Regions from separate parts of the Lysinibacillus sp. G4S2 genome, predicted to be linked through region 1. Evidence: predicted binding sites of a transcription regulator. Region 1 holds the regulator's gene; the other holds the start of a gene.
What was found. Region 1 encodes LexA, which represses DNA repair genes until DNA is damaged. Its sites were predicted from a motif close to CGAACATATGTTCG; they were not measured.
Positions count from the first base shown of each region.

Region 2: the regulator LexA is predicted to act here: its motif matches at 10,313-10,326, upstream of parE (DNA topoisomerase IV subunit B).

Region 1 is NZ_JAUCFJ010000002.1:1,432,275-1,447,619, forward strand. It holds gene QUF91_RS07225 (DUF2339 domain-containing protein) at 1-94, shown strand, start outside; gene QUF91_RS07230 (prepilin peptidase) at 431-1,183, shown strand; gene QUF91_RS07235 (gamma-glutamyl-gamma-aminobutyrate hydrolase family protein) at 1,218-1,940, shown strand; gene lexA (transcriptional repressor LexA) at 2,185-2,802, opposite strand; gene yneA (cell division suppressor protein YneA) at 2,964-3,278, shown strand; gene QUF91_RS07250 (YneB family resolvase-like protein) at 3,275-3,937, shown strand; gene QUF91_RS07255 (GNAT family N-acetyltransferase) at 4,070-4,576, opposite strand; gene QUF91_RS07260 (DUF3021 domain-containing protein) at 4,742-5,179, opposite strand; gene QUF91_RS07265 (LytTR family DNA-binding domain-containing protein) at 5,185-5,637, opposite strand; gene QUF91_RS07270 (CPBP family intramembrane glutamic endopeptidase) at 5,819-6,442, shown strand; partial or broken gene QUF91_RS07275 (metal ABC transporter permease) at 6,501-6,839, shown strand; gene QUF91_RS07280 (DUF896 domain-containing protein) at 7,456-7,689, shown strand; gene tkt (transketolase) at 7,816-9,810, shown strand; gene QUF91_RS07290 (hypothetical protein) at 9,841-10,188, opposite strand; gene QUF91_RS07295 (serine hydrolase domain-containing protein) at 10,322-11,311, shown strand; gene QUF91_RS07300 (HAD family hydrolase) at 11,325-11,984, shown strand; gene QUF91_RS07305 (hypothetical protein) at 12,068-12,433, opposite strand; gene QUF91_RS07310 (response regulator transcription factor) at 12,510-13,142, opposite strand; gene QUF91_RS07315 (sensor histidine kinase) at 13,117-14,154, opposite strand; gene liaF (cell wall-active antibiotics response protein LiaF) at 14,151-14,834, opposite strand; gene QUF91_RS07325 (PspA/IM30 family protein) at 14,946-15,345, opposite strand, start outside.
Region 2 is NZ_JAUCFJ010000002.1:2,805,107-2,820,451, forward strand. It holds gene QUF91_RS14440 (TatD family hydrolase) at 198-947, opposite strand; gene QUF91_RS14445 (ABC transporter ATP-binding protein) at 937-1,686, opposite strand; gene QUF91_RS14450 (ABC transporter permease) at 1,664-2,434, opposite strand; gene QUF91_RS14455 (thiamine-binding protein) at 2,434-2,724, opposite strand; gene QUF91_RS14460 (ABC transporter substrate-binding protein) at 2,726-3,730, opposite strand; TPP riboswitch at 3,900-4,010, opposite strand; gene QUF91_RS14465 (hypothetical protein) at 4,072-5,259, opposite strand; gene QUF91_RS14470 (sigma-70 family RNA polymerase sigma factor) at 5,240-5,773, opposite strand; gene parC (DNA topoisomerase IV subunit A) at 5,888-8,320, opposite strand; gene parE (DNA topoisomerase IV subunit B) at 8,317-10,293, opposite strand; gene plsY (glycerol-3-phosphate 1-O-acyltransferase PlsY) at 10,931-11,533, shown strand; gene QUF91_RS14490 (HesB/YadR/YfhF family protein) at 11,553-11,843, shown strand; gene QUF91_RS14495 (spore germination protein) at 11,991-13,577, shown strand; gene QUF91_RS14500 (Ger(x)C family spore germination protein) at 13,603-14,802, shown strand; gene QUF91_RS14505 (hypothetical protein) at 14,806-15,039, shown strand; gene QUF91_RS14510 (GerAB/ArcD/ProY family transporter) at 15,074-15,345, shown strand, end outside.

The DNA.
Region 1 (15,345 bases):
TTTGTCAGCCCTTGATTTACTAATCAGAGCAATACTGTTTATAACGGTTGGTGGAATTGGGTTGCTACTGTCGGGACGGTTGTTGAAAAAATAATAGAGATGGAAAAATAGCCTGTTAGAAGCATTTTCTAATAGGCTATTTTCATTATGAATATGTGAAGTTGTTAGAAAGCGGGTGTACCAAACATCCGCTGAAATAGAGGAACTCAGTCAAAGAACGCCACGTCCTATGGCAACGACTGAGTGTTGGCCTAAAACCTCCGGCGGATAAGAAATCGAAAAATTAGAGCGTGGAGCGTGTGATGAAAACTGATATAATTAACTTTATCAATACTAGAAGAACAGGAACTGTTTTAGAAGGACAACAATAATTTAGATGGCGCGCATACTTCAAATGTATGGGCGTCTATTGGTATAGGAGGACTTAAAAATGGAGATGGCTTATACAATTATCGTTTTACTTTTTGGGTTCGTTCTTGGCTCTTTTTTTAATGTAGTTGGCTTACGAGTACCATTAAAGGAGTCCATTGTCCGTCCACCCTCGCATTGCACTCATTGTAAGAGACAGTTGACCGCGCTTGATTTGGTACCTGTTTTGTCTTACGTATTTTTAGGTGGGAAATGCCGTAGCTGTGGTCAAAAAATTTCTTGGATTTACCCGTTGATGGAACTTATAACAGGCATATTATTTGCCTTGGCTTATTGGAAATTAGGCTTTAGTATAGAATTTTTCGTAGCACTATTATTGATTTCATTATTAGTGATTATTGTCGTATCGGATTTTGCGTATATGCTTATTCCCGATAAAATACTTTTATTCTTTTTACCATTACTAATTATTGGACGCTTAATATCGCCTTTGTCTCCGTGGTGGGATAGTTTCGTTGGTGCTGTCGTAGGTTTTGGCATATTATATAGTATTGCTGCCTTATCAAGAGGTGGTATGGGCGGGGGCGATATTAAATTATTCTTTTTACTTGGTCTCGTACTTGGCACAATACATACACTTCTGACACTATTTTTAGCAGCCGTGATTGGCATGATTGTTGGGATAGTGGTGTTAAAGGTACGCGGGCAGGGAAGGAAAACGCCTATACCATTTGGACCATCTATTGCGCTAGCAGCTATCATTGTCTATTTTTATGGAGCTGCGTTGATGAATTGGTATCTTGAATTTTGGTAAGTAGTAAATTTTGTGGATTTTTGGAGGGGATAATGTGAAATCAGTTATTGGTATAACGGCCTTTGCGGAGGATGATTTGTCCTCAAGATTGAATGCCGCCTACAGCAAAAGTGTCATTGAAGCTGGCGGTATTCCACTTATAATTCCGCTTGGCGTAGAAGAGGATGTAGCACAAATTTTATCATTGACAGACGGATTATTACTTTCGGGTGGACATGATGTGCATCCATTTCGCTTTGGTGCAGAACCTACACCAAAATTAGGGAAAGTTCATCCGGAAAGAGATTCAGTGGAGCTTGCCTTAATTGAAGCGGCCTATATTCGGAAAATGCCGATTTTTGGTATCTGTCGAGGGATTCAAATGCTCAATGTTGCGTTTGGAGGTACGATCTATCAGGATATTGAGAGCGAATATCATAGTCGTAAATTATTAAAGCACATGCAACAAGCGGCTCGAGGCGTTGCTACACATTATGTTCATGTTACACCTGATACTTTATTAACAACGATTATTGAGGAAGAGAAAATTGCTGTGAATTCATTTCATCATCAGGCCTTAAATATAGTAGCGGAAAAATTGAAAGTGGTGGCAAAATCAAGCGATGGTATCGTTGAAGCGGTAGTACACGAAGATTTACCATTTTGTTTGGGCGTACAGTGGCATCCAGAAGAGCTAGCTATGGCAGGAGATGAAGCATCGAAGAAATTATTCTCTGCATTTGTAAAGGCAAGCTTGAAATTCAAGGTAGAGGCATAAAGCTTTATATTGAAGGAATGAATTTGCGGGTACAATTCAAAATCCGAACGCAATTACGCCAAGAAGAAATCAACACTACATTATGGGGATAGGCTTAACTAAAGATATTGCAAAGAGTAAGGAATCCATTTTAAAGTGGATTCTTTTTTAGTTTTGTTCCATTAAAAAAATGGATAAGAAAAAGAGGTATATGCTCTTTTATGAACATAAAATCCTCTTTTAATACTTGAAAATGGAGATGCTTTTAGTGTACACGACGATAGAGACCAACAACTTGCCCCAAAATAGAAACTTGGTCTACGATAATCGGCTCCATTGTTGCGTTTTCAGGCTGTAAACGAAAATGATTTTTTTCCTTGAAGAAACGCTTTACAGTGGCTTCATCCTCTGCAGTCATTGCTACGACAATATCACCATTATTAGCCGTTGCTCTTTGTTTAACAATGACTAAATCTCCATCTAAGATGCCAGCTTCAATCATTGATTCACCCATAATTTCTAGCATAAATAACTGATCTTCACTTGTACCATAAATATCTGGAAGTGGGAAATACTCATCGATATTTTCAATAGCAGTTATCGGAGAACCTGCTGTAACCTTCCCAACAAGTGGGACATGTATAACATGTTGCTTTTGAATAGAATCCTCTGGCTCTAGGATTTCAATAGCCCGTGGTTTAGTTGGGTCTCGACGAATGAAGCCCTTTTGTTCTAAACGAGCTAAATGTCCATGAACTGTTGAGCTTGAAGCAAGTCCAACTGCTTCACCAATCTCACGTACTGATGGTGGATACCCCTTTGTGCGCACTTCTTCTTTGATGAACTCTAATATGGCTTCTTGTCTTTTCGAAACTTTTTTCATGATTGCTCACCTCTTTTTTCTAATCATTCTACTTATTAGTAGTATAACAGAATGCGAACACTTAAGCAAACATAGGTTCGAAAAGTGTTTGACAAAAACGTTTGTTCGCATTATTATGAGAACATATATTCCGAACAAATATTCTAAAAGGGGTTATGATTATGAACTGGTTAAAGAAAAATCCACATATTACTACTTTATTAGGGGCAAGTCTACTATTTGCAGCATATCTTTTTATAACAGATCCAGGCAATGTTACTTACACTGAAATTGAAATCGAACATGGTGATAGTTTATGGTCGTTAGCTGAACAATACTCTGGTAAAATGAAAACGGATGATTGGATTAAGCTTGTGAAAGCAGAAAATGAATTATCAAACGTTGATATTATTGCAGGTAAATCCCTAGTGATTCCAGTAGTGGGTGACCAGTCCAAACCCATAAATTCAATTGAAATTGCGAGAAATGAAAAATGATAAATACACTACAATCGGCTGTTGTCTATTGCCGTGTGAGTACAGAAAAAGAGACACAAAGTTCCTCGCTTGAACGTCAACAAGAGGAGTTGATGCGCTATGCTAAAGAGCAGGGCTACGAAGTGAAGAACGTTTTTAGGGATAAGCATAGTGGCTATGATGTGGAACGTGATGGCTTACTTGAAATGCTCGACTTTATTAAAGAAAAAGAAGTTAAAGCATTATTTGTACAGGATGAGACACGCTTAGGACGTGGAAATGCTAGAATGGCAGTATTGCATTTATTACAAAAAACTGAAACGGATGTTTTTTCTATGCGAGACGAGGGCCCTGTACAATTAAATGAAATGGATACGATGCTCCTAGAAATTTTAGCGATCGTAGAGGAGTACCAACGCAGAATTCATAATGCTAAAATACGTCGTGGCATGCGTCGTGCCGTTGAAAATGGCTATCGTCCTGAAAACAATTTATCAAATCGTGGAAATCCTAATGGTCAAGAACGTAAGGATGTACCTGTAGAAGAGATTATTAAGCTACGTAACCGAGGCTTCACTTTTGAGGAAATTGCCGTAACACTAAGAGGTCTAGGCTTTGATGTAAGCAAAGCAACTGTCCATAGGAGATATCGGGAACATCAAGAGATTAATAGCAAATAAAGTGACGTATCAATCAGTGGGAGCTTAGTCATCCCACTGATTTTTACTTTAAATAGCTAAGATTGAGGTAATGCAGAGAAGTGGCGGATTCCACCATAATCTATTAACTATAGTATAAAGAACTAGTTATGCTCATTCCTCATCTAAGACAGCATAGTAGTATTCATCCCACCACTCATCTCCGTTAGGAATACATTTTTTAAAATAACCTTCGCGTCTCATGCCGATTTTTTCCATCACTCGATAGGATCCGATATTTTCTGGCTGGCATGTTGCAATAATTCTATGAAGCTTCATTTCCTTGAATCCATAGTCCAGTACAGCTTCTGCAGCTTCAGAGGCATATCCATTATTGTAATAGTTCGGATTAAATACCCAACCAATTTCATACGTATGGTCACCAAAACATGGATGGAAAACAATATGACCAATGACAATATTGTTATTTAGTAAAACAACAGGGAAGTATTTTGCTTTATCACCGCTATTTTCTGAAACAAACTTTCTTGCTTCCTCCTCATTAAAAACTCCCTCTGGAATGTATTTCATCACATTTGAATCTGAAGTATATTCATAGACAGCTTGCCAATCTTGAACCTCAAATTCTCTTATAATTAATCTTTTCGTTTTAATAAACAATTTCATTTTCCCCCAAGCGTAAATTGATCTTTTGACCCCTATAAATTAGTTTACACTTCTGACTTCAAAAAATCATGTATTATGTGGTATTTATTGTAAATGTTTATTTGGAGCATTTGAGGCTATGATGGGAGGAGTTTTGAATCGATCGGATTTATAAAAATATTATTGGGCATTATCCTTATTTATCAGCTCATCAATTTTATTATTCATTTTTTTCGCTTCAGATAGGTTATAAACATAAAATAGCAGCCAAATAAGAGTGAAAAGTAAAACACCAAGCAATAACATGAACATAGTCATTCCGATAGATGATGTTGGGAGCCAATTTAAAAATAAAGCAACAACAATAAATGTACTTACAGAAATTGCAAAATGGATAGCTATTTGTTGTAAAAATGTTAAACGTTCCACTTGATAGAAATATGAAGGTAATGCACAAGCAATTCCTACAATAATTGAACCTAAAACGTGTTGTGTAAAATTAGCCATAACAGCTTCCAAAAAAATATTTCCAAGAGTCCAATAACCTAAAAGATTAATAAAAACAAAAACTGTACAGCCCATACTTACACCAAATGCGACATTTTTTAAAAAATGCATCTATCCTAGACCCCCAAACGCTTTTTAAATTGCTTTCGATAATTGCGAGAAATCACTTCTTTAATTCCCAAAACTAGCTCAATTTCCATTGTTCCATTAAATGAAGCTTCAATATTTTTAATTTTTGTGAGATTTATAATGGCTGATTTAGAAATCCGTATAAAATTACTCCCTAATTGTCGCTCTAATTCATATAAAGGTTTACTCAAAATAAGACGATGATCATCTTCATCATATAAAGCTAATTCTCTTCCTTCCGTTCGAATAACAATTATTGAATTTGGATCAATGATATATGTTTTATTATTTGCGATTCCTGTTAAAATTTGCTCTTCTTTTTCTTGTTGTAATAAAGAAATAGCAGCTTGTATCGTAGGCGTAAGTTCAGCTGTATATATTGTTACATGTGGCTCTTCATACTCTGAATCTATTTTTATTTCTATTTTCAGATTTATCACCTCTCAAAAAATTATAGCATATACAGCATTTTGGAAAATGCAGGTTATTCTTTGGAAAAGGCATCTTACACAACCATAACGACATGTTACTCCAAACGTGTTGTTGGCATATTTTTCATTCGTTATATTGAGTTCAGAAAACAAGTATTTGGAAGTTCATGATTAGGAGGCTAGGGCTATTATGAGTGAGTTAACTACTTCAAGTGAAAGAAATAAAACTGGTTGGATATTAATAACTATTGCAACGATGCTGACAGCCAGTATAATTTTTTGGTTTTTCAATAATCCTGAAGGTTTTATTGAAAATCTAATTGGTTATAAGAGAGATGTGTTTTCAAACATATTTATTTGGATTTTTACTGCTTTTATTGTAGTGGGATACATTGCCTATACAATTATTGCATTACCTTTTGTAAAAGCACATGTATTTACTATGTCTTGGCTAAAAGTAATCGGTATAAGGATCGCTATTGTGACGGGGATCGTAGAAGAAGTGATTTTTAGACATTTACTTATGGAATACTTATTAACGAATGCATTTTCAGATTTAAAGCAAATACTAATTTCTGGGATAGTATTTGGAATTGCTCACGGTGTATGGGTACTTTTGAGAGGGGATTGGAAGATTGCCTTACCTGTTATACTATCTACTACAATTTTAGGAAGTCTTCTCGCGATGCTTTATATTATGACTGGAAGAAGTACCTTCGCTCCAATCGTAGCTCATATGTTAATTAATATGGTGATTGAACCATGGTTAATGTTATCTGCTGTATCTGGAAAATGGGATAGTAAACTAAAGTAATTTGTCCTATTGGTAAGGGGAAGGTTAGTAGATCAGTATAGAAAGTTATCGAATCCTAGTTTATGCCGCCTCTATCGGCATTCCTGTTATTTTTCTACATTATGGCTTCATGACAACGATTTCCTTTACAACTGTTGCTGCATTTGATAGTGTTGGTGCGATTTTAGTTGTCGCTATGTTAATAGGGCCAGCTGCTACTTCCTATTTAATAAGCAAAACGATTAAACAAATGTTTTTGTATAGCATGCTGTTTGGGGCTTCAGCTTCGGTAATAGGTTATTATTTAGCGAAGCTTTGGGATACGTCCATTGCAGGGATGATGGAAACAACAGTAGTAGGTCAAAAAATCGCCGAGCGTCGAAGAAAATCACTCGTAAGTAAATTAGAAATTATGTAAAATAGAAACATCGTTTGATGGAAAAGAAATCAACAGCGTGTTAACCATATAAAATAATTGACCAGGCGCCCGTTAAAAAGTGGGTGCTTGTTTTTTTGTTTATTCATCATACGGTCTATATTTTGTATGAAGCTCCTTAGCTGCTTCATCGATAGATTTTTTTCTCAGAATCCTCATCAGTATAAGTATTTACAGTTTTTTCTTTAGCTTCTTTTTGCTCACTAGCTGGAGCTTCTTCTTTAGACACAGCTTCATCCTCACTACATGCAGTTAGTATTAATGTAGACAATGCTCCTATATAAAATATTTTCTTCATTTATAAGCAATAATGGGATTAAAAACTATCTGGTGCTTTCGTTAAATAATCCATAAAAATGAATACTCCGTGATGGGTGGTTTTTGTTTAATAAAAAAGTATTTTAAACATTAATGAAACAGCTATTAATTCAGCAACAGTTCCAATTAGCCCCAAAAACATACTTTTTCATTCATTGCCTTGTAGTATCTTTAAGAATAAACTGATGCTAGAAAGGTTGGTATAACTGCATTTTAAGGGAATACATGCTATACTTTGCATACCATATTCATTAAAATATGTACTGAAAGGTGTGTAACTATGTTATCAAAGGAAAAAATTAACCGAATCAATGAACTTTCTGCTAAGTCTAAAAATGGTACATTAACAGAGGCAGAAGCTAAAGAACGAACAGCGCTTCGTAAGGAATATCTAGATACATTTAGAGCAACGATGCGTGATACAATTGAAAACGTCAAAGTGGTAGATCCTGAAGGAAATGATGTAACACCAGAAAAAGTAAAACAAGCGAAAAAAAATAAATTTCTAAATTAATGTGACACATTTCCATAAAGTATGTAATAAAACGTTAATAGTATAACAAAAACATTGTTTTCTGAAGCAATGTTGACTAAACTGTAGAAGAACAATATATAGGACGAGAAAGGATGTCACAACATAATGACTCAACATGCGGATCAACTAGCGATTAATGCTATCCGAACTTTGTCAATCGATGCAATTGAAAAAGCAAATTCAGGTCACCCAGGTTTACCGATGGGGGCAGCGCCAATGGCTTATACGCTTTGGACAAAACAACTTCGCCATAATCCGGCAAATCCAAAATGGTATAACCGCGATCGTTTTGTACTTTCTGCAGGTCACGGCTCTATGCTTCTATATAGCCTACTTCATCTTGGTGGCTACGGCTTACCAATGGAAGAAATTCAAAACTTCCGTCAATGGGATTCATTAACTCCAGGACATCCTGAATATGGTCATACTGTTGGGGTAGAGGCAACAACAGGTCCTCTAGGTCAAGGTATTGCTATGACAGTTGGTATGGCAATGGCTGAACGTCATTTAGCAGCTACTTACAATAAACCAGGACATGACATCGTTGATCACTATACATTCGCACTTTGTGGCGATGGCGATTTAATGGAAGGTGTGGCAGCTGAGGCTATCTCTTTAGCAGGTCACTTAAAGCTTGAAAAATTAATCGTGCTTTACGATTCTAATGATATTTCTTTAGATGGTGACTTAGAAAAGTCATTCTCAGAAAACGTACAAAAACGTTTTGAATCTTATGGCTGGAACTATTTAAAAGTTGCTGATGGTACAGATGTTGAAGCAATTAACGCAGCTATCGAAGAAGCTAAAAAATCAACTGGCAAGCCAACACTTATCGAAGTGAAAACTGTTATCGGTTTTGGTTCACCAAATAAATCAGGTAAAGCTGCTTCTCACGGTGCACCACTAGGTCAAGATGAGGTCGTTTTAACAAAAGCAACTTATGAATGGGCGCACGAGCCATTCCAAATTCCTGCTGAAGTATACGATACATTTAATACTGCTGCTGAAGCTCAAGGAGCACAACCAGAAGAAGCTTGGAATGCTAAGTTTGAAGCATATAAGCAAGAGTTCCCAGAATTAGCAGCGCAATTTGAAAACGCGATGAATGGTCAATTACCGGAAGATTTCGCTTCAGAATTACCAGTTTATGAAGTAGGTAAATCAGTAGCAACTCGTTCTTCTTCTGGAGATGCAATCAATGCAATTGCGAAGAAAACACCATCATTCTTCGGTGGTTCAGCTGACCTGGCTGGCTCAAACAAAACAACGATGAAAGACGCTGGAGATTTCTCTGCAGATGATTATGCTGGCCGTAATATTTGGTTCGGTGTACGTGAATTTGCAATGGGTGCTGCTATGAACGGTATGGCACTTCACGGTGGTCTAAACGTATTCGGTGGTACATTCTTCGTATTCTCTGATTATGTTCGTCCAGCTGTACGTCTTTCTGCATTAATGGGTCTTCCTGTTACTTATGTATTTACACATGACTCAATTGCTGTAGGGGAAGATGGTCCAACGCATGAACCAATCGAACACCTTGCATCTTTACGTGCAATGCCAAATTTATCTGTTGTTCGTCCAGCTGATGCAAATGAATCAGCAGTTGCATGGGAGCTGGCAGTAGCATCTGAAAAAACACCAACTGTTTTAGTATTATCTCGTCAAAACTTACCTGTTCTTGACGCATCTATTGATACAGTACGTGAAGGTGTTACAAAAGGTGCTTATACAGTATCTCCTGCTACAAAAGAAGTGGCAGATGCCATTTTAATTGCAACAGGCTCTGAGGTTTCACTTGCAGTTGAAGCACAAAAAGCACTAAAAGCGGAAGGCATGGATGTGGCAGTTGTTTCAATGCCATCTATGGATCGCTTCGAAAAACAAGACGCAGCTTACAAAGAATCTGTTCTTCCAAAAGCTGTAACAAAACGTCTTGCAATTGAAATGGGCGCGTCATTCGGCTGGCATAAATACACTGGTTTTCAAGGGGACGTTCTTGCAATTGACAAGTTCGGCGCTTCTGCACCAGGTGAATTAGTAATGGAAAAATACGGATTCACAGTAGAAAATGTTGTAGCGAAAGTAAAAGCTCTATAATTAATAAAATGCCGCAATACTCAGTGGGAATTAAATCTCCACTGAGTGCTGCGGTATTTTTTCACGTTTAGAAGACTTCATTAAAGAAATCCAAATTGCTGCACAATGAATGAGGAGTATAGCAACAAAATAGTAAAAGTCCTTGGAACTTCCTCCAATGTTTAGCTCTTCAACAATAATCCCACTAAACCAAAGAAGCTGACCAGTGACAATGACTGATAGGCTTGCAAAAAGTAAACAAAACCAAATAGATACTTTTTTTATAATCACAATAATAAGTAGTAAAACAGCGAAAAGTAGAGTAGCTTCAAAAATCGGATCAAGAAGTGAAAACGTATTTTCATTTACGAAATGCTTATAAGTAAATCGAGTATCCACACAACCCCTCCTTAAAAATAATAACGTTTTTGGTAATAAAAGGTTACGTGGATTAAAAAACTTATATAGTATTAATTTCCATTTGATATACTATAGTAATGAGTATTTATAGAGTAGACAAGGGGTATTTAAGATGAAGCTACAAACTATACTTGCACAAGTAAAGAAAACTTTCTCAGAATTAGATTGTACAGGTGGCGGAGTTATTATTAATAAACATGGTCAAACCGTACTAGAAGAATATTTTGGTGTACAAGGACAACAAAAAGGAGAAAAAAAGGTTGGACCACATACTCTTTTTCATCTTGCTTCTGTTCGTAAGAGTTATGTTGGTTTTGCTGTAGCATATGCGATTTATCATAACTGTATTGCCTCGATAGATGATAAACTAAGTGATTATTTGGGGAATGAAGAAATTTTTGGGGACGTTTCAATTAGACATTTACTAACACATACACACGGTTTACGTTGGCAAAATGAAAAAATAATTAGAGAATTTAAAGCAGGCTGTAATTGGGCATATCGAGATATCAATATAGATTTACTTGCCAAAGTTATAATAAAAGTAACTGGAAAAACTATTGCAGAAATTGTAGATGAGCAAATATTTCAGATATTGTCTTTTACTGAAACAAATTGGTTCAGTGAAAAAACCGAACAGCATATAGAAGTAATACATAATGATAGTCCGTTTTGGTATGAAAGTGATGTATGTGATGGCAGCAAAATGAATATGTATTGCTCATTAAGAGAGCTAGCTAAGTGGGGGCAAGTGCATCTTGATAAAGGGAAAATACATGGGAAACAAATGATACCTGAAGAAATCATACAGTTATTAACGACAATTCAATCCCCGGATTCTAAACCAAAAAACTTGCCAACTAACGGCTTTTTCTGGTTTATTCAGCCTCAACAGAGAGAAGGGATTACAGAAATAAGTCCATTATTACCAAGAGGGAGTTTTCAACTACTTGGTTATACAAGTGTTGCATTATTGGTAATTCCGGAAGAAAATATTGTAGCAGTTCGAGGGTTTAATAGCTTTGGTTCACCAGAAGGGTTTGATTACATCAAAGATATTCACGATTTTGGTTCAACAGTATATCAATACTTTAACAATTAAAGGAGAGCTAGTTATGAAAAAATATAGCGTTGTTTTATTTGATTTAGACGGAACATTATCTGATCCGAAAATAGGGATAACGAAATCGGTTCAATACGCATTACAAAAGGCAGGTATCGAAGTAAGTAATTTAGATGAACTTGAAAGTTTTATAGGACCACCATTACAAGTATCTTTTCATGAAATTTATGGATTTAATGATGCGCAAATTAAGCAAGCTATTAGCGATTACCGAGAACGATTCACGGAAAGAGGGATGTTTGAGAATAAACTGTACGAAAATATCCCAGCCTTGTTAGCAAATTTAAAGGAGCAGGGATACATATTAGCAATTGCGACATCTAAGCCAACCGTATTTGCTGAACAAATTTTACGATATTTCAATCTTGAACAATTTTTTGACTTTGTCGCAGGTAGTAATCTAGATGGTACTCGTTCAGCAAAAGGAGAAATAATCGCATTTGTACGCGAACATTTTAATGAAGTGAATATCGATCAATTTATAATGATTGGAGATCGAAAATACGATATCATTGGGGCACATGAAAATCAAATTGCTTCAATCGGTGTGACATATGGCTATGGCTCGCTTGAAGAACTAACTGATGCGAAAGCAACATACATAGTTAACAGTGTAAATGAGCTTAAAGAAATTATTAATAGATTAGGTTAAAAAAATACGAAACTGCATTGTCTAAAAATGCAGTTTCGTATTTTTTTTGAATCGCTGATAAAAGTGAAGAAACCGCTGATAACCTAGGAAGAATCGCTGATAAAAGTACCAAAAATCGCTGATAACTCAGGAAGAATCGCTGATAAAAGTGCCAAAATCGCTGATAACTCAGGAAGAATCGCTGATAAAAGTGCAAATATCGCTGATAACTCAGGAAGAATCGCTGATAAAAGTGCAAATATCGCTGATAACTCAGGAAGAATCGCTGATAAAAGTGCAAATATCGCTGATAACTCAGGAAGAATCGCTGATAAAAGAGCAGAAACCGCTGATAACCTAGGAAGAATCGCTGATAAAAGTGCCAAAATCGCTGATAACTCAGGAAGAATCGCTGATAAAAGTGCCAAAATCGCTGATAACCTAGGAAGAATCGCTGATAAAAGTGCCAAAACCGCTGATACCCTAGCAGAATCTCTGATAACGCTGATAAATCATACACATCAAATGTAGCAGTACACTAAAAATTTACTTCGCTAGCCCATTTTGAAAAGCATAGACTACAGCTTGTGTGCGATCTTGAACATCAAGCTTCGCTAAAATATTGCTGACATGTGTTTTTACAGTCTTTAAGGCAATGTATAGGTCATCGGCGATTTCCTGATTCGCTTTGCCCTTAGCCATAAGCAGTAATACTTCCATTTCACGATCGGTAAGCTGCTCGTAAAGTGGGGTGCTATTGCCATGGCGCATGCGATGCATCATTTTTGATGTTACTTCTGGCTCTAAAACAGTTTCGCCACCCATCGTTTTGCGAATGGCATCAGCTATTTGCTTTGCATTTGACGTTTTTAAAATATAGCTGACAGCACCAGCCTCTAATGCAGGATAGACTTTGTCGTCATCTAGAAAACTTGTAACCATCATAATTTTTGCCTCTGGCCAGGCAGCTAAAATTTCAGCTGTCGCCTCAGCTCCTGTCATGATTGGCATGACATTATCCATTAAAATAATGTCTGGACGTAGGGCAAGAGCACGTTCTACTGCCTCTTTACCATTTTCAGCTTCACCCACGACAGTAATATCTGGTTGTGCTGATAAATAGGCAGAAACACCGATACGCACCATTTCGTGGTCATCCACTATTAACACTTGAATCATTCACTTCTTCCTCCTTAAGTAGTGGAATTTTTACCTCTACAATTGTACCTTCACCAGGCACAGATACAATTTTGTATGTGCAGCCAATCTCTACAGCACGTTCAGCGATATTTTGCAGTCCATAAGAAGTAGATTTATCGGCTTCGACATCAAAGCCGAGGCCATTGTCCTGAATACGTAAAATCGCTAAATCATCGCGTGCAACGAGCAGTAATTCAACTTCGCTCGCTTTGGCATGGCGTAGTGTGTTCGATAACGCTTCCTGTGCAATACGGAATAAATGATCTTCCTCCGCTTTAGATAACGCCATTTCCTCAAGCTCATATTCAATATGAAAAAATACTTTTTGTTGCAGCTCAATAATTAGCTCCTCAAGACCTTGTGCAAGTGTTTTATTATGCAAAGCTACAGGTCGTAAATGTAATAATAATGCGCGCATTTCAAGCTGTGCCTGTTGCACAATTTTTTCGACCTGCTTTAGGCTTGTTGCATTTTCATCAGTTTCCGTTAAAGCGGAAAGTAACATCGAAGCTGCGAATAATTGCTGCGATACAGAATCATGAAGCTCACGAGCAAGGCGTTGTCGTTCAGCAATAATTCGTTCTTGAATAATTTTATCGTTAGCTTCTGCACGTTCATTCGATAAGCGCTGTAAGCTTTTTCGTTGAGTGTCGATTAACTCGCTTGTTTGAACTAAAGCTTTTTTCAAAGGTTTTGGTAAAGGCTGCTTTTTAGGCAATACAAAATCAGGTTCAACTAATTGCTTCACAATGCGGGTTGCCTGAGCTTCTCTTGCGCGGGCAGTCATACTAATCCAGCTTGCAATCAGTAAACTAATCGCAAAAAGACAGATGGCAATATAACCGCCAAGTGGTATATTATTATAATTCTGCTGCCATAATGGCCCCCATATTTTTTCATTCGGCTCGCCCCAGAGAGCGACAAGGAGTCCAAATGCAGCACTCAATAAAATGAAAAATAGCGTAAATAATCTTGAGATAAAGGCAATCATTTACGTAGCACCTCCAAGTCCCCGAGCCATGTTGCAACATGTATAACTAATGTACGCTTCGCATCTTCGGGGTTTCCATCTGAGAAACTTACACTTTCATTGAGTATGCGTTGTGGTCCAACATGTAGACATTGCAATTCACCAAACAATGTTGTGTATTGTAAACGGAATGGAATTTCGTATGGAATATAAACTTGCACCTTACCGATACCTTGGCGAATCGTAATGAGACTTGTGCCAGCTGGTAAAATAGTTTGTGTTGTATCAATCGTAATGTCACCGGCAAGTCGCTGGATTTGTACATCTTGCCATTTATAGGCTTCTACAGGTGCAGGCATTGTACCGAATAATTCGTTTTTTGTAGCGGGAAGCTTTTCGAAAAGCTCCAAACCAACAACTTTTGGTTCGTTTTCTCTTTGCAAGTATTGATAGAGCATATATAAGAGAATAATGACGATAAAGAAGCGTAAACTCCACATTGTAAAGAGTGCGATTGAGATAAAGAAAATCCCCGTCCATTTAAAGAAACGAACTTTTTTTGAGAAACTTAAATAAAGCAGTCCTGCTCCAATCAATAAACAAAAGGCACCACCGTTGTTAAAAATTGTGAGCTCCACAAAAACGAGTAAAAAGAAGCACAGTACCCAAAATGTGAGCTTATTAGTTGTGAAATTTTGCAAGAGGGTCACCCTTCTTTCTACTAAGAGTATAAGAGAGGGAATGGGTCCCTCTATATCAAAACGTGAAAGAATGCGCCTCTAAATATGGCGCATTTCTTTCATTATAACATGTTATTTATTTTCAATTAGCAGTGGTGCGCTTTCTTCTTCTGCATTTTTTTCTAACTGTGCAAGACGAGTCTCGAAAGATGTTACTTCATGATCTTTGTCGATTTGGTAAGCAAGCTTATCGATATAAGATTCTAAATCCTCGAAGTTCGTTTTATTATTTTTAGCAATCATGCCGTCCATTTGATGGTGCGCACGTGTCACGTTTTCTTTGCCCATAAGCTGTAATTGACGCACTTTCATGTCTTTAATTTTGTGCTTCATTGTTTCGAATTTGCGCTCAAGCTCAAAGTATTCGCGTGTGCTTGCTTCAATACTAGCTTGTAATGTGTTGTTACGTGCTGTGTAAGCAGCTACTTCGTCAGTTGCGAAGTCGATTAAATCTTGCTCACCGCTAGTAGTC
Region 2 (15,345 bases), 1.4 Mb from region 1:
CTGGCTTCTTTATCAGCGATGTTCGAGGTTTTATCAGCGATTCCGACTCTTTTATCAGCAATGTTTGAGGTTTTATCAGCGATTCCAGCTCTTTTATCGGCGATGTTGAGGTTTTATCAGCGGTCCCGGCTCTTTTATCAGCGATTCTGGTCCTTAAAAAAACACAGCTGCTCTAAAAAAAGCAGCTGTGTTTTTTGTTATAAATTATAAAATATTGTCGTATTTCTTGTGATGATGCGCGCCGCTTCCTGCGTTGTAATCCCCTTGATTGAAGCGATAACCTCCATGGAATGATTCATCATCCATGGAGACGTCCGTTTATTGTCAAAGGGATCTTCAAATGGCCACGGTCCATCGGTTTCTACCATCATCAGCTCAATTGGGTATTTTTTGATAACCTGTTGAATCTCCGTCTCATACGTACAATCAGGCGTTACAGAAATGAAATACCCATTTTGAATCATTCGTTCAATCACTTCCTCATCGCCTTTAAACCAATGGAAATGTGCTTTCTTTACATGATGCTTTTCCAACAAATCACAAGCAATAGCCGCATCCTCATAAACAGCATGTAAAATAATCGGTTTATTTAGTTCCTTCGCCAGCAAAATAAACCGTTCTAACAATTCCATATACGGGCGATCATCAACTGCCTTCTCTTGTTTCAAATAATAAGGTAACCCTACCTCACCAATAGCTACCGTATCATGAGCATGTTGGCGGATCCAATCGAATAATGCCTCTTCTTCCATAGCACTTGGTAACGCTTGTTCAGGATGAAAACCAAACGCCGCCTTTACCTTTGCAAAGGTTTTCGACAACTTCAACGTTTTTTCACACGATTCAATATTCATGCTAACAGCAATGACATGTTCAGCTTCCTCTAGCAAAGTTGGTACTTCATTCTCCAAATACTGATCTAAATGAATATGCGCATCAATCAACATTCGCGTCATCCTTTTCTTCTTTTAAGTAAGTAAATAACTGTTGCTTTAATGCTGTAAATGTTGCGGAATGGCGGATTTCCTCTTGTCGTGGCCTCGCAAAAGGTACAATAATTTCCTTTTTAATCGTAGCTGGTCGTTTCGTTAAGACAATGATGCGATCCGCTAAAAAAAGTGCTTCCTCGATACTATGAGTAACAAATACAATAGATTTTCGATATTCCTCCCATATCGATAAAAGCCACGCCTGCATTTCAAGCCTTGTAAACTCATCAAGTGCAGAGAACGGCTCATCTAAGCATAAAATGGGCTTGTCACTGACAATTGCACGGATAAATGATACCCGTTGTTGCATACCGCCAGACAGCTCATTTGGATACGCATTTTTAAACGATGCGAGTCCTACTTTGTCTAGCCATTCCTTGGCACGTTCAATATTCGGTTTTTGCTGAAGCTCCTCAACGATCGTGACATTTTCTACTATCGTACGCCAAGGCAGTAAACATGGTTGCTGAGGCATATAGCCAATCGTTCCTCTTTTTTGCTGGATATCGGTACCGTTTAATAAGATAGCTCCCTTATCAATAGAAGTCACACCACCAATTAATTGAAAGAGTGTGCTTTTTCCACTTCCTGACGGACCAATAATCGCCACAAATTCCCCGTCCTTCACTTCAAAAGATAAATTACGAATGACTGGAAGGGAATCAAAGGATTTATCAATGTTTTGAATGCTGAGCATGTAGGCCTCTCCCCTTCACAACGAGCTTTTCTAATAATCGAATAGCACTAAATAATAATAAACTTAAAATTACAATGGCAAAAATCGCTACAAACACACGATCTGTTCGAAATGAAGATTGTGCCAATGTCATATAGACACCAATCCCCTTTTTCGCACCTAGCCATTCTGCAATGACCGCTCCCATAACGCTATAGGTTGCCGCGATCTTAATGCCTGAAAAAATCGCTGGATACGCATACGGCCATTCAAGTTTCCAAAAGGTTTGTGCTTTCGTTGCACCGACCATCTCAAAATAATGTTTCAGCTCTGGTGAGGTTTGACGAAAGCCATCCATTGCCGAGATCACAATTGGAAAAAAGCACACGAGACAAATAATAATAAGCTTTGGCAATAAACCAAATCCAAACCAAATGATTAATAGCGGTGCTAGGACGAGCACAGGAACATTCTGTGACATAATGAGAATAGGATAAAATAGCTCCCGAATAAACGTAAAACGATGTAATAACACGGCAACCGTTAGCCCGCACAATATCCCGATAGCAAGACCTAGAAGTGCTAATTGAACAGTTGCAAACGCATGCGGCAAGAACGTTTCATACGATTGAAAGCCTTCTTTCAAAATGGCACTTGGTGCAGGCAATAGCCAATGTGGAACATCTGCCAAACGGACAATTAGTTCCCATATGAATAAGAGGAAGGCGATAAAAATTATCGTCCTTCCTTGTTTGATTACCGACTTCATCACTGATATTTCTCCGTTAACGTACCCATTGTAATACCTGATGGCTGATATAAAATTTTCACTTGAGTAATGACATTAATAGCACCAAGTTCTATCATCTTATCATTCATTTTTTCGATGATTTGTAATAAAGTCGATAGCTCACCCTCCATTGTCGTTTCTAATGGATGAACTTCATATTTCACCCCTGATGCGTCTATAACGGCAATCGCTGCATCGACAAATGGAATAACATCTTCATATTTTTCAGTTTTCGGGATAATTTGTACACTAATTAATGAGTTTGCCATGTTATTTTGTCTCCTTTTTCGGTAAAAAGTCATTTGTAAATGCTTGTTCTGCGTTAAATTCGCCCTCTAAAACTTTGTTGTCGGCCATCCATTTTGCGTAGTTCTCCCAGACAGTTAGCTTTTGCTCGCCCCAGTGCGCCGCATCGTCTTGATACTTATCTGCTAGCCATTCCTGACTTTTATGCACGAGGTCTTTATCTAAGTCAGGTACCGCTTCTAATAAAATATCAGCCGCCTCACTCGGATGACTTATCGCATATTCATAGCCCTTTGCTGCAGCAGCGACAAATGCTTTGACTGTATCCGGATCATCCTTAATCATTTTTTCATTTGTAGCAAGTACAGGTGTGTAATAATCTAACTGATCACTATAATCTGTTAAATAAAGCATGTTCAATTTTTCACCACGAAGTTCTGCTTCAATCCCTGTCCATGCATAATAAATCCAGGCAAAATCAATATCTTTTTTCATCATTGTGAAGAAATCCAAATCACCTGCATTGACAATATCTAACTTATTAATATCCGCATTTTCTGTTTGCATAAGTGATTGTAGGACAGCCTTTTCAAGTGGTGCACCCCAGCCACCATATGTTTTACCTTCAAAATCCTTCGGTGACGTAATCCCTTTAGATGCAGTGGATGCAAAGCCAGAAGTATTATGTTGAATAATCGCTGCAATCGATACTAAAGGTACATCCTGCACACGTGCCTGTGTAATCCCTTCTTGGTAGCTTACGCCAAACTGAGCCTTACCAGACGCCACTAGTTGATCTGCACCCGTTTCGCCAGGTAATAAAATTTCAACATCTAAGCCCTGTTCTTTAAAGTAGCCAAGTTTTTCCGCTACATATAAACCTGTATGATTTGTATTCGGTGTCCAATCTAGCACGACCGATACCTTTTTTAATGCATTCGCATCGTTTTTATCCTTTGTCTCCTCTTTTTTGCTACAACCCACTAATGTTAAAAGTGTAGCCATCAGAATCAATAACCATTTTTTCATGTTTAATCCTCCCAGTAAGTAATGTGAAAGTGTTCATGAATGAATGTTTCCACCAGAAGAAAGCGTATTCACAATTAGTATGTACCCAAGGCTTGCACATACAACAAAAACATAAAAAAACGCCCAGGATTCCTCCCAGACGTTTTACAATCAGTATCAAAAACTTTCTTTTTTTTGAATAGATGTTCCCTACGCTGGTACGAGCCAAATCAGGTTCAAAGGGTCAGCGTCTATCGGACACAATCTCAGCTGGCAACTACCAGTCCCCCTACATTCTTTCCATATGAACTTTTCGTGATTATTATACCCATATCTATCTGTAAATGACAAGGGTCTCTTTACTAAAAGCGCTGTAAATATAATTTAACAGCCCCATCTCTCTCTTCAAGAGTTCCATCTTCTAAAATATATTTTTCATTTACCCCAAATAACTGCAATGTCCCTTCTTTTGTAAAACGTGGATTAAAGAGAACTAGTTGAACATCTTTAAAGTCGGGAAGCGATGATAAAGAGCCATCTTCTACTTTGTATAACTTAAATCGAGATTTATCCTCATTTGGTACAAACTCATTTAGAGCAAGTTTATTCTTGTAGACAGCTAAAGAAAAAGCCTTTTTACCATCAATCTTATGGTAAGATCCATCTACTAAATCAACATAACCTGTCTCTAAGCTTTTTCCATTTTTAAAGGAAGCATAAATTTTTTGGTCGGTAAGTGCAATGTCCAACGTTCCTTTAAAAGGTAATTCGTATTGCTTCTCTTTTTCTGTTCCAACATCATAGAGCGTAAAGCGCACCACTTCTTCACCATCTTTTTTAACGACTTCTGGTATAAGCAACTGATTATCCTGGTAAATCGGCTGACTTACTGAACTATTATCAAAGAATTGTTTATATTGTTTTACCTCGTTTGTACGTAAATTCGTCAAGCTATAAATAGTTTGACCTTTTTTTGTATCATTTTTATCTGTCAATAGTATATCATCATCTAAATCTATAAAAGAACTAGTAGAAAATTCTTTGACCTCTAACGTCTCCCTATTTTTAACGAAAACATCCTCCTCTTTACCATCACCCATCCAAACAAGCCAGTTTTCATTCACGAGAATCTTTGAAATAGGCGATTCACCCTTCATCTCAACTTTTTCAATTTGTGTATCGATTGCATAAGAATAAATGTTACCTCCTTCGTAGTAAAAGAAAGAGTTTGTTGCATCATCAAATATAGCTGTGAATAACGTTTCAGTAGAACGACCTGGTATACTAATTTCTTCATAAGTTCGATCAGTTACTTGCGAAACAATCAATTGTTCTATACCGTCTTCTATAAATGGATAACTTAGCAAGATTGTAAGAGCCAAGGCTGAAACTCCAACTACTACAGGCTTCCACCCATGTTTTTTTACAGGCTGTTGCTGCTGGACAAATCTATCATGCGCCGCCGATAAGATTCCTTCTTTTTTCTGGGTGGTTAATTCTATATTGTCGGGTATTATATCCTTCAATCGTTCATGTAAATTCGTTTCCATTATAAAACCCCTCCTTTTCCAATTGAATGCCTACCCGTTTTCTCCCCCTTGCTAGCCTTGTCTTCACTGTGTTAACGGAACATTGTAAAACTAATGCAATGTCGTTCACCGAAAGTTCATCATAATAATAAAGCCAAAGTACTTCTCGATATTTTGTTTCTAATGTAGTAATAGTGTCAGCAATAACATCTATCTCTTCTTTCTTTAAAATTTCTGATTCCGCTGAAATTGAGGTATCACGCTTTTTAAAAAAACTTGTCAATTCAGTTTTTCTATACGCCCAACTTTTAAAGTAATTATGACATTCGTTCACGACCATACGATATAAGTATGTTTTTACACTAGAACGCCCTTCAAATTGCTCCATTTGAATGTAATATCGAATAAACACTTCTTGCACAATATCCTCTGCTTTCTCTTTACTTTTTACATATGTATAAGCTAGTCGTAGTAAGTAATTACCGTATAAATCCATAGCTTCACGTAGCTGTGCATCTCTTTGTTGTTTTTCCAACGTATATCCTCCCTTCATTCGATTGTATAAGTTAGACAAAGCACAAAGCTTGTTGGTTTCAATTTACATAAAAAAACCCAGCTCTCAAAAAGAGCATGGGCTAGAAAATTACTTTTATTTTTCTTCTTTTTTGGATGTTAATACGTGTGAAATGGCACCGTCTGTCGCGATATCTACTTTAAAGGAGCCGTTTGAATGGCGGTCTGCTCGAGTCAATGCTTGTACATCGAGGATTTCTTGCCCACCTTTTTCGGTTTCGATGATTAGCTGTTCCTCATCAGTAGCCTTCACTACAGCCACGATACGATGTGGGTTCGCTTTTAACTCTGTTAACACTTTTAAGCCGCGTTTAGCACGACTTGTCATTTCTACCTCAGCTACATTCATTTTCTTCACAGCACCACGTTGTGTCACAATCACAACGTATTCAGTGTCATTTGGCTGTAATACATTGACACCGACTAACGCTTCTCCCTCTTTCAGTGTAATCCCTTTGACGCCACCTGTTTTTACGCCTGTTACTGGTAATTCCTCAATTGGGAAGCGGATTGAATAGGCTGTATCAGTCGTTAATAATAATTCCACCTCGTCTGACACGAAATCTACAAAAATCATTTCATCGCCTGTTTTAACATTCATCGTTTTAATTGGCTTTGAATAACGAGTTACCGCATAATCTGCTAAAGGTGAACGTTTAATTTGTCCATCTTTCGTTGCCGTTAAGACATACGTATTGGCCTGTTCAAATGTCTCAAATCCGTATACAGCAATAATGGATTCATCTTCTCCAGTCGGCACAATACTTGAAATATGCTGACCAAGATCCTTCCAACGTATATCTGGTAGCTCATGGACAGGCTGATAAATGTAATTACCTCGATTTGTGAACAGCAGTAGATGATGCTGTGTATTTAAATTTGCTTCATACAATAAATAATCGGAATCCTTCATCGCAAAATCCTGACCGTTCGAGGCGGCATGTGAACGTGTAGATGTACGCTTAATATAGCCATCCTTTGTGACAGTCACTACGACCTCTTCACTTGGGACAAGAACATCTAAAGTAATTTTAATTTCTTCAATTTCTTGTTCAATTTTTGAACGACGTGGTTCTGCAAAACGCTTTTTAATATCAAGTAATTCTTGTTTAATAACGCGTATAAGCTTAGCTTCACTATTAAGAATACCTTCAAGCTTGGCAATAAGTTTATTTAATTCATCCTGTTCATTGCGAAGCTCCGTTATATCTGTATTTGTTAAACGGTATAATTGCAAGCTCACGATTGCCTCTGATTGCACTTCTGTAAAGTCGAACTTCACCTGTAAATTCGTTTTCGCATCTCGTTTATCATTTGAGGAACGAATTGTTGCAATGACTTCATCTAAAATGGACAGTGCCTTAATCAAACCTTCAACGATATGCGAACGATCTTTAGCCTTTTGCAAATCATAAATAGAGCGGTTCGTCACAACTTCCTTTTGATGGGCAATATAAGAATCCAGTAACAATGGCAATGTCATCATTGTCGGTCGACGATTATGAATTGCGATCATATTAAAATTATAGGCTACTTGTAAATCAGTTGTTTTGAACAAGTATTGTAAAATCCCTTGTCCTGGAACATCTTTTTTCAGCTCAATGACAACGCGTAGGCCTGTACGATCTGATTCATCGCGAATTTCTGCAATTCCTTCAAGTCGTTTATCCACGCGCTGCTCATCGATTTTCTTCACAAGATTTGCTTTATTGACATCATACGGTAATTCCGTAATAACGATTTGCTCTTTGCCACCTTTAATTGGCTCCACGACTGCTTGAGCGCGCACAATTATTTTACCGCGGCCAGTTTCATATGCCTTTTTAATGCCATCGACACCTTGAATAATACCACCAGTTGGGAAATCAGGTCCTTTAATCACCGTCATTAATTCATCAACCGAGGTATTTGGGTTATCTAAACGCATTAGAACCCCGTCTAGCACCTCATCTAATGCATGAGGAGGGATGTCTGTCGCATAACCGGCTGAAATCCCCGTTGAGCCGTTAACTAGTAAATTCGGGAAACGAGCTGGTAAAACAGTTGGCTCCATATCCTGATCATCAAAGTTTGGCACAAATTCAACGGTCTTCTTGCCAATATCACGTAGCATCTCCGCTGCAATAGCAGAAAGTCTTGCCTCTGTATAACGCATCGCTGCCGGAGGGTCACCATCAACAGAGCCGTTATTACCATGCATTTCAATGAGCATATGACGCGCCTTCCAATCCTGACTCATACGCACCATTGCTTCATATACGGAGCTGTCACCGTGTGGATGATAGTTACCAATAACATTACCGACTGTTTTTGCTGATTTACGGAATGGTTTATCGTTCGTATTGCCCTCTGTAAACATTGCATATAAAATACGACGTTGCACAGGCTTAAGACCGTCACGTGCATCAGGCAACGCGCGGTCTTGAATAATATATTTACTATAGCGACCAAAGCGGTCACCCATTACTTCTTCTAAAGGTAAATCTTGAAACTTTTCTGTACTACTCATGCTTGGTCCTCCTCTTGTTGGATGAATTCATTATCTAAAATATTCGAATCATCCTCCATACCGAAGTCTACATTCGCTTCGATCCATTTACGACGCGGCTCTACTTTATCGCCCATTAATGTTGTGACACGTCTTTCAGCACGTGCACCATCCTCAATCGTTACACGAATTAATGTACGCGTTTCTGGGTTCATCGTCGTATCCCACAGCTGGTCAGCATTCATCTCACCAAGACCTTTATAACGCTGTAATATGTAACCCTTTCCAACTTTTTTAATGGCCGCTTGTAAATCATTTTCGGTCCAAGCATATTCAATGACTTCTTTTTTACCTGTGCCTCTAGATATTTTATAAAGTGGTGGTAATGCGATAAATACCTTTCCTGCTTCAATTAATGGTCGCATATAACGATAGAAGAACGTTAGTAGCAACACTTGAATATGCGCTCCGTCAGTATCCGCATCGGTCATAATAACGACTTTATCATAGGAAGAATCCTCGACAGAGAAATCTGTTCCAACGCCTGCACCAATGGCATGAATGATCGTTGAAATCTCTTCATTTTTCATAATGTCCTGAAGCTTTGCCTTTTCCGTATTAATAACTTTACCACGCAATGGTAAAATCGCTTGGAACGTACGATCTCGCCCTTGTTTAGCAGAGCCTCCTGCAGAATCACCTTCGACTAAATACAGCTCGTTTTTCGCAGCATTTCGAGATTGTGCTGGTGTTAGTTTTCCAGAAAGAATCGTACTGCCTTTTTTGCTTTTCTTGCCGTTTCGAGCATCTTCACGAGCTTTACGAGCCGCTTCACGCACTTGCTGCGCACGAATAGCTTTACGCACAAGAGATGCAGACAATTCAGCATTTTCCTCCAGCACATATAAAATTTGCTCCGAAACAACACTATCTACCGCCGAACGAGCCTCACTCGTCCCGAGCTTACCCTTCGTTTGGCCTTCGAATTGTAGTAAATGCTCTGGAATACGAACAGAAACAATCGCCGCTAAGCCTTCTCGAATGTCTGTTCCTTCTAAATTTTTATCTTTATCTTTTAACAGACCAATTTTTCGTGCATATTCATTGAAAACACGTGTTAACGCTGCTTTGGCGCCTGTTTCATGTGTTCCACCATCGCGCGTACGTACATTGTTAACGAATGAAAGAATTGTTTCTGAATAGCCGTCGTTGTACTGGAAGACGAATTCTACTTCAATTTCGTCTTGAATCCCTTCCACATACTTTACAGGATGAAGTACATCTTTTTCTTCATTCAAATACGCAACGAAAGCTTCAATGCCGTTCTCGTAAAAGAAAACATCACCTTTGCCTTCCTCGCGTTCATCGATTAACTCAATTTTTAAGCCTTTTAATAAAAATGCTGACTCACGTAAACGTTCTGCAAGCGTATCATAATTGTATTTTGTTACAGAGAAAATCGTGTCATCTGGTAGAAAATGGACAAGTGTTCCTGTTTGTTTCGTTTTTCCAATTTGTTCAAGCGTTGTAACTGGATGACCACCGTTTTCAAAACGTTGTCGATACTTATTGCCGTCGCGGTGAATCGTTACTTCTAAAAAAGTTGATAAAGCATTTACAACTGAAGAACCTACACCATGTAAGCCACCGCTCGTTTTATAGCCGCCTTGTCCGAATTTACCACCAGCATGTAAGACCGTAAAGATAATTTCAGGAGTTGGTTTACCCATCTTATGCATCCCTGTAGGCATTCCACGGCCGAAGTCTCGAACGCTGATACTTTGATCTTTATGAATAGTGACAATGATATGAGAACCAAAGCCAGCCAGTGCTTCATCCACCGCATTATCTACGATTTCATAAACTAGGTGATGAAGTCCACGGCCATCTGTAGAACCGATATACATGCCGGGTCGTTTCCGTACCGCTTCTAATCCTTCTAATACTTGAATGGCGTCATCATTATAGACGCTTGGTGACTGTTTATTCGCCAAAAAATTCCCCTCCAAAAAACAAACGCATGTTCTATTTATGTTCTCTTCCTAATAATAATAGCATTTCCTGTCAATAGCTAGTGACAGGCCCAAAAAAATTTTAAAATTCCCTCACAGCTTGGTCGTTTTGATCTGTTTACCAGAAGGAAAAAGAGTTGTCCTTTTCCTTAACGCATGGCACTATGCTTTAGTTGCATAAATACAACGACATATAGCTCCTTCTAGTCATTACTCTTATTCAAAATGATAACAGAAGCATTTGAATATCCACTGAAAAATATACAAGTACATAAATATAAGAATGGGTTTCTTCTGTCTAAAGAAGATTTATACTACTAGCTTATTCTAGAAATTAAAGATAGACTTCTATTCTACCAAATGAATGGATGATTGACAAAATTGCCTTTTTACCTATATTTTTAGAAAGGACTTCGGGCTGACTTGTCGAATCGTGTCAAAAAGCCTAACCTCAACTCAATATGCATATAAAAACCCTTAAAAATTATTATCTTTTGTATTGAATTCAAGATACACTAGGAAATCTCCTTCATGACATTGTAGATTAACGAGAAAAAGTGTAAAATACTTGTTACATATTATTAGTACCAAGTGATAATTAAATGAAAGGAGTCCAGCTATGTTAAATGGACTTATTATTTTATGTGCTTATCTAATCGGCTCTATACCTTCAGGATTATGGATAGGCAAAATTTTTTATAAAACAGATATTCGTGAACATGGTAGCGGGAATTTAGGGGCGACGAATACATTCCGTATTTTAGGGAAAAAAGCAGGAATAGTTGTTACAGTTATGGATGTTTTAAAAGGTACAGCAGCAGTATTACTCGTTGCACTGCCAGTATTTTCGGATGTATCAATTCACGCATTAATCCTTGGACTTGTAGCGGTTGTTGGTCATATGTTCCCTATCTTTGCGAGTTTCCGCGGTGGAAAAGCTGTGGCAACATCAGCAGGAGTCCTCTTAGGATATACATGGCCCCTATTTGTCTTACTATTTATTACTTTTTTCGTTACATTAAAACTAACGAAAATTGTCAGCTTAACTTCTATGATTGCCGCTTTAGTAGCACTAATTTATTCAATCGTTTATTATTTTGTTACAGGTGATATTGCGTTAGGTTTTTTAGTAGCATGTTTATTTAGCTTTATCATTTATCGTCACCGAGCGAATATTGGCCGCATTAAAAATGGGACCGAACCAAAGGTGAAATGGCTGTAGCAAAGAGAGGAGCATTCTATTGAATATTTTACTAACAGATGAAGCCCTGCAATGGTTTAAACGAGAGATGGAAGTAGAAACAGGAGATACGATTCGTTTTTATGCAAGATATGGTGGTTCCAGTCCTTTTCACGAAGGCTTTTCTCTTGGTATGACACGTGAAGAACCAATCGAAATCGGTGTAAAGACCGTAATAGATGGTATCACCTACTACATCGATGAAAAAGATTTATGGTTTTTCAATGATCACAATTTACATGTAGATATTGATGCTACAATAGACGAATTAAAGTATGATTATCGTAAATAAAGCAGTGTTTCCTTCGTTTACTCGGGGGAAATACTGCTTTTCTTTTTAATCCAAAGATTTATATGAATTCAATTCCATACTTGGTTTATCTCTTCTGAAAGTTGTGCATTCTAGAGGTGTGAACACAAACTTGAGGAGGAAAGAAAAATGTCAATTTCTAAAGCAACGAATACCTCCCAATCAACTTCAAACAATGACCTACTGTCTAGCTCACTTTCTCAAAATATGAAGGTGATTAAAAATACACTGGGGAATAGTAATGACATTATTATACGAGAAATTACGCTTGGTACAGCTGAAAAAAATACACAAACAAGTGAAATTATGATTGGTAAAGCTGAACAACATGCAATGGTCATTATCAATATTGATGGTTTATCCGATAAAACAATCATTTCTGATTCTGTGATTGATAAGCTGATGCAAGAAGTTGAAGAAGCTCAAGACACAGACGTAGAGACCATAAAAGAGTATGTAAAAGAATCTTGTTTAACAGTCGGCGATGTCAATGAAATTTTGAATTTCACAACACTGTACGATTCTATTTTGAATGGAGATACCGTCATCTTATTAGATGGTGTTACAACTGGCATAGCCACTAGTACAAAAAGTGCAAAAGATAGAGCTATTACTGAACCATCAACAGAATCCGTTATTAGAGGTCCACGCGAGTCCTTTACAGAAACTTTACGTACTAACACGGCTCTTATCCGTCGAAAAATTAAAAGTCCAAATCTCTGGATAAAGTCCCGTGTTATCGGAGAGGTCACTAAAACGGATGTTGCTGTTATGTATTTAAACGGCATTGCCAATGACAAAATCGTGGCCGAGGTTCTTTCTCGATTAGATCGCATTAATATAGACGGAATTTTGGAAGGTGGCTATATCGAAGATTTTATTCAAGATTCTAAATTCTCTATATTCCCAACTGTCTATAATACTGAACGACCCGATGTCATTGCGGGAGAATTATTAGATGGTAAAGTTGCTATTTTAGTGGACGGTACACCATTTGTCTTAGCTGTACCTGCACTTTTTACAACCTTTTTACAATCTGCTGAAGATTACTATCAAAATTGGTTCATTAGTTCTTTAGTGCGCATATTAAGATTTTTTGGTGTTGGCCTTGCGTTAATGGCACCTTCTCTCTATGTGGCCATCACAACTTTCCATCAAGAAATGCTACCAACACCGATGCTCATCAGTATTGCGTCTCAACGAGAAGGAGTCCCCTTCCCCGCAGTTGTCGAAGCACTCATGATGGAGATTGCCTTTGAGATATTACGAGAAGCGGGTCTTCGAATGCCAAGAACTATTGGACCAGCAGTATCTATTGTAGGAACTTTAGTCATCGGTCAAGCCGCTGTAGAAGCAGGGATTGTATCAGCTGTAATGGTCATTATTGTAGCACTAACAGCTATTTGTAGTTTCTTGTTCCCCGCTTACGGCTTATCTAATACCATTCGTCTTTTACGTTTCCCATTAATGATATTAGCAGCGATGTTAGGCTTATTCGGAGTGATGTTTGGTATGATGATCATCATTATTCACTTATGTAGCATACGAACTTTTGGTGTTCCTTATTTAAGTCCATTTGGGCCATTAATCTTAAAGGATCAAAAAGATGCCTTAGTCTTGTTTCCTCGCAGAGCTCTATTGACTCGACCGCGTTTAATTAGTCAAAAAAACAATGTAAGAGGGCATAAATATTTTAGTGTTAAAAAAAGGAATTAAAGAATGTGTAAGCGAGGAATAGACCATGTCAAAATTTAAAACTATATGCTTACTTTTGATTGTTTCTTTATTTTTAAGTGGTTGCTGGAGTAAACGAGAACTCAATGAATTAGCAATTGTCTCGGCACTAGGAATAGATAAAGTAGATGATGAATTCGATGTAACTGTTCAAATAGTGGTTCCTGGTGAAATTTCATCTAAAGCTCCTACTAGTGGGCGATCACCTGTTATTACCCATCATGCAAAGGGCAAAACTATCTTCGAAGCTATCCGAAAAATGACAACATTATCGACAAGGAAGATTTATTTTGCCCATACACAAGTAGTTATTTTGGGGGATGATTTGGCGAAAGAAGGAATTGGCGAGGCATTAGATTTAATTTCTAGAGATCATGAATTCAGAAATGATTTCGATGTTATCATTGCTCACGAGGCAACTGCAAAAGACGTCTTAAATATATTAACACCCGTTGAAAAAGTACCTGCTAATAAAATTATTAATTCACTTAGGACATCTCAAAAAGCTTGGGGTTCTACGATTTCCATTAATATTGATGAATTAGTAAGTACTTTAAGTAGTAACGAAAAAAGTCCACTCATCCCTGCCATTGAAATACAAGGGGATGCAGCATTAGGAATGAGTAAAGCCAATATTAATAAAGTAGAAACGCCAGTGATATTAAAGTATGCCGGATTAGCAGTATTCAAAGGAGATAAATACGTTGGGCTTTTAACAGATAAAGAAAGTCAAAGTGTAAGTTTTTTAAGTGACAAAATACAAAGTACAATTGAAATTATTGCTTGTCCTAAGGGAGGTACAATAGCAACAGAAATTACGAAATCAAAAACAAAAATAAAGGGTAAGTTTGAAAAAGATGCGCCCAAAATTAATGTTCATATAGAAGTTGAGCAAAATGTTGGAGAAGTAGAATGTAAAATCAACCTTACTTCCCATAAAAATATTGATTACGTAAATAAAAAAACGGAAGAACTTATTAAAAAACGAATCGAAAAAACAATCACTACAATTCAGCAAACTTATCGAGCCGATATTTTTGGATTTGGTGAAGAACTACACCGGGCAGATCCTGAAAAATGGAAAAAAATTAAAAATGACTGGCCAACCATATTCCAAGATCTACCGGTTAATGTTGAAGTACATGTCAGAACAAAAGGACTAGGAACAATGCAAAATTCATTTTTGAATAAGAAAAAGAAGGAATAAGATATGGTTGTAACAATATTCATAGTCATTATTTCAATTGTTCTTGCCTATGCTTTTATTCCTAAACTTCAAAAAAATAACGAAACGAAAACAATTGTTATTTTTTCGATTTTTTTATTGATCGGTACTGCATTAAATATCGGCATTGCTTTAAATCTTAAAATTCCAAGCCCAATAGACTTGATTACCTTTATCTTTACTCCAATTAAAGAGTTCATCGTTTCACTGTCAAAATAAATGAAGTAACTTTAAAAAGAAAGGGTAGTGCATGATGAAAAAACAAATCATTAGTTCAAGACAATTTACTATCATTACCCTTCTTTTTACAGTTGGTACAGCCATTTTAATTATCCCTTCAAGTGTAACAAATGTAGCAAAGCAAGATGCCTGGATAGCAACAAGTATCGGTGTCGGTTTAAGTTTTCTCTTAGTGAAGCTATACGTTACTTTAGGAAATCTGAATCCCACACTTACATTTACAGAGGCGAATGAAAAAATACTAGGTCGTTTTTTCGGAAAACTGACCGCAATTGGTTTTACCAT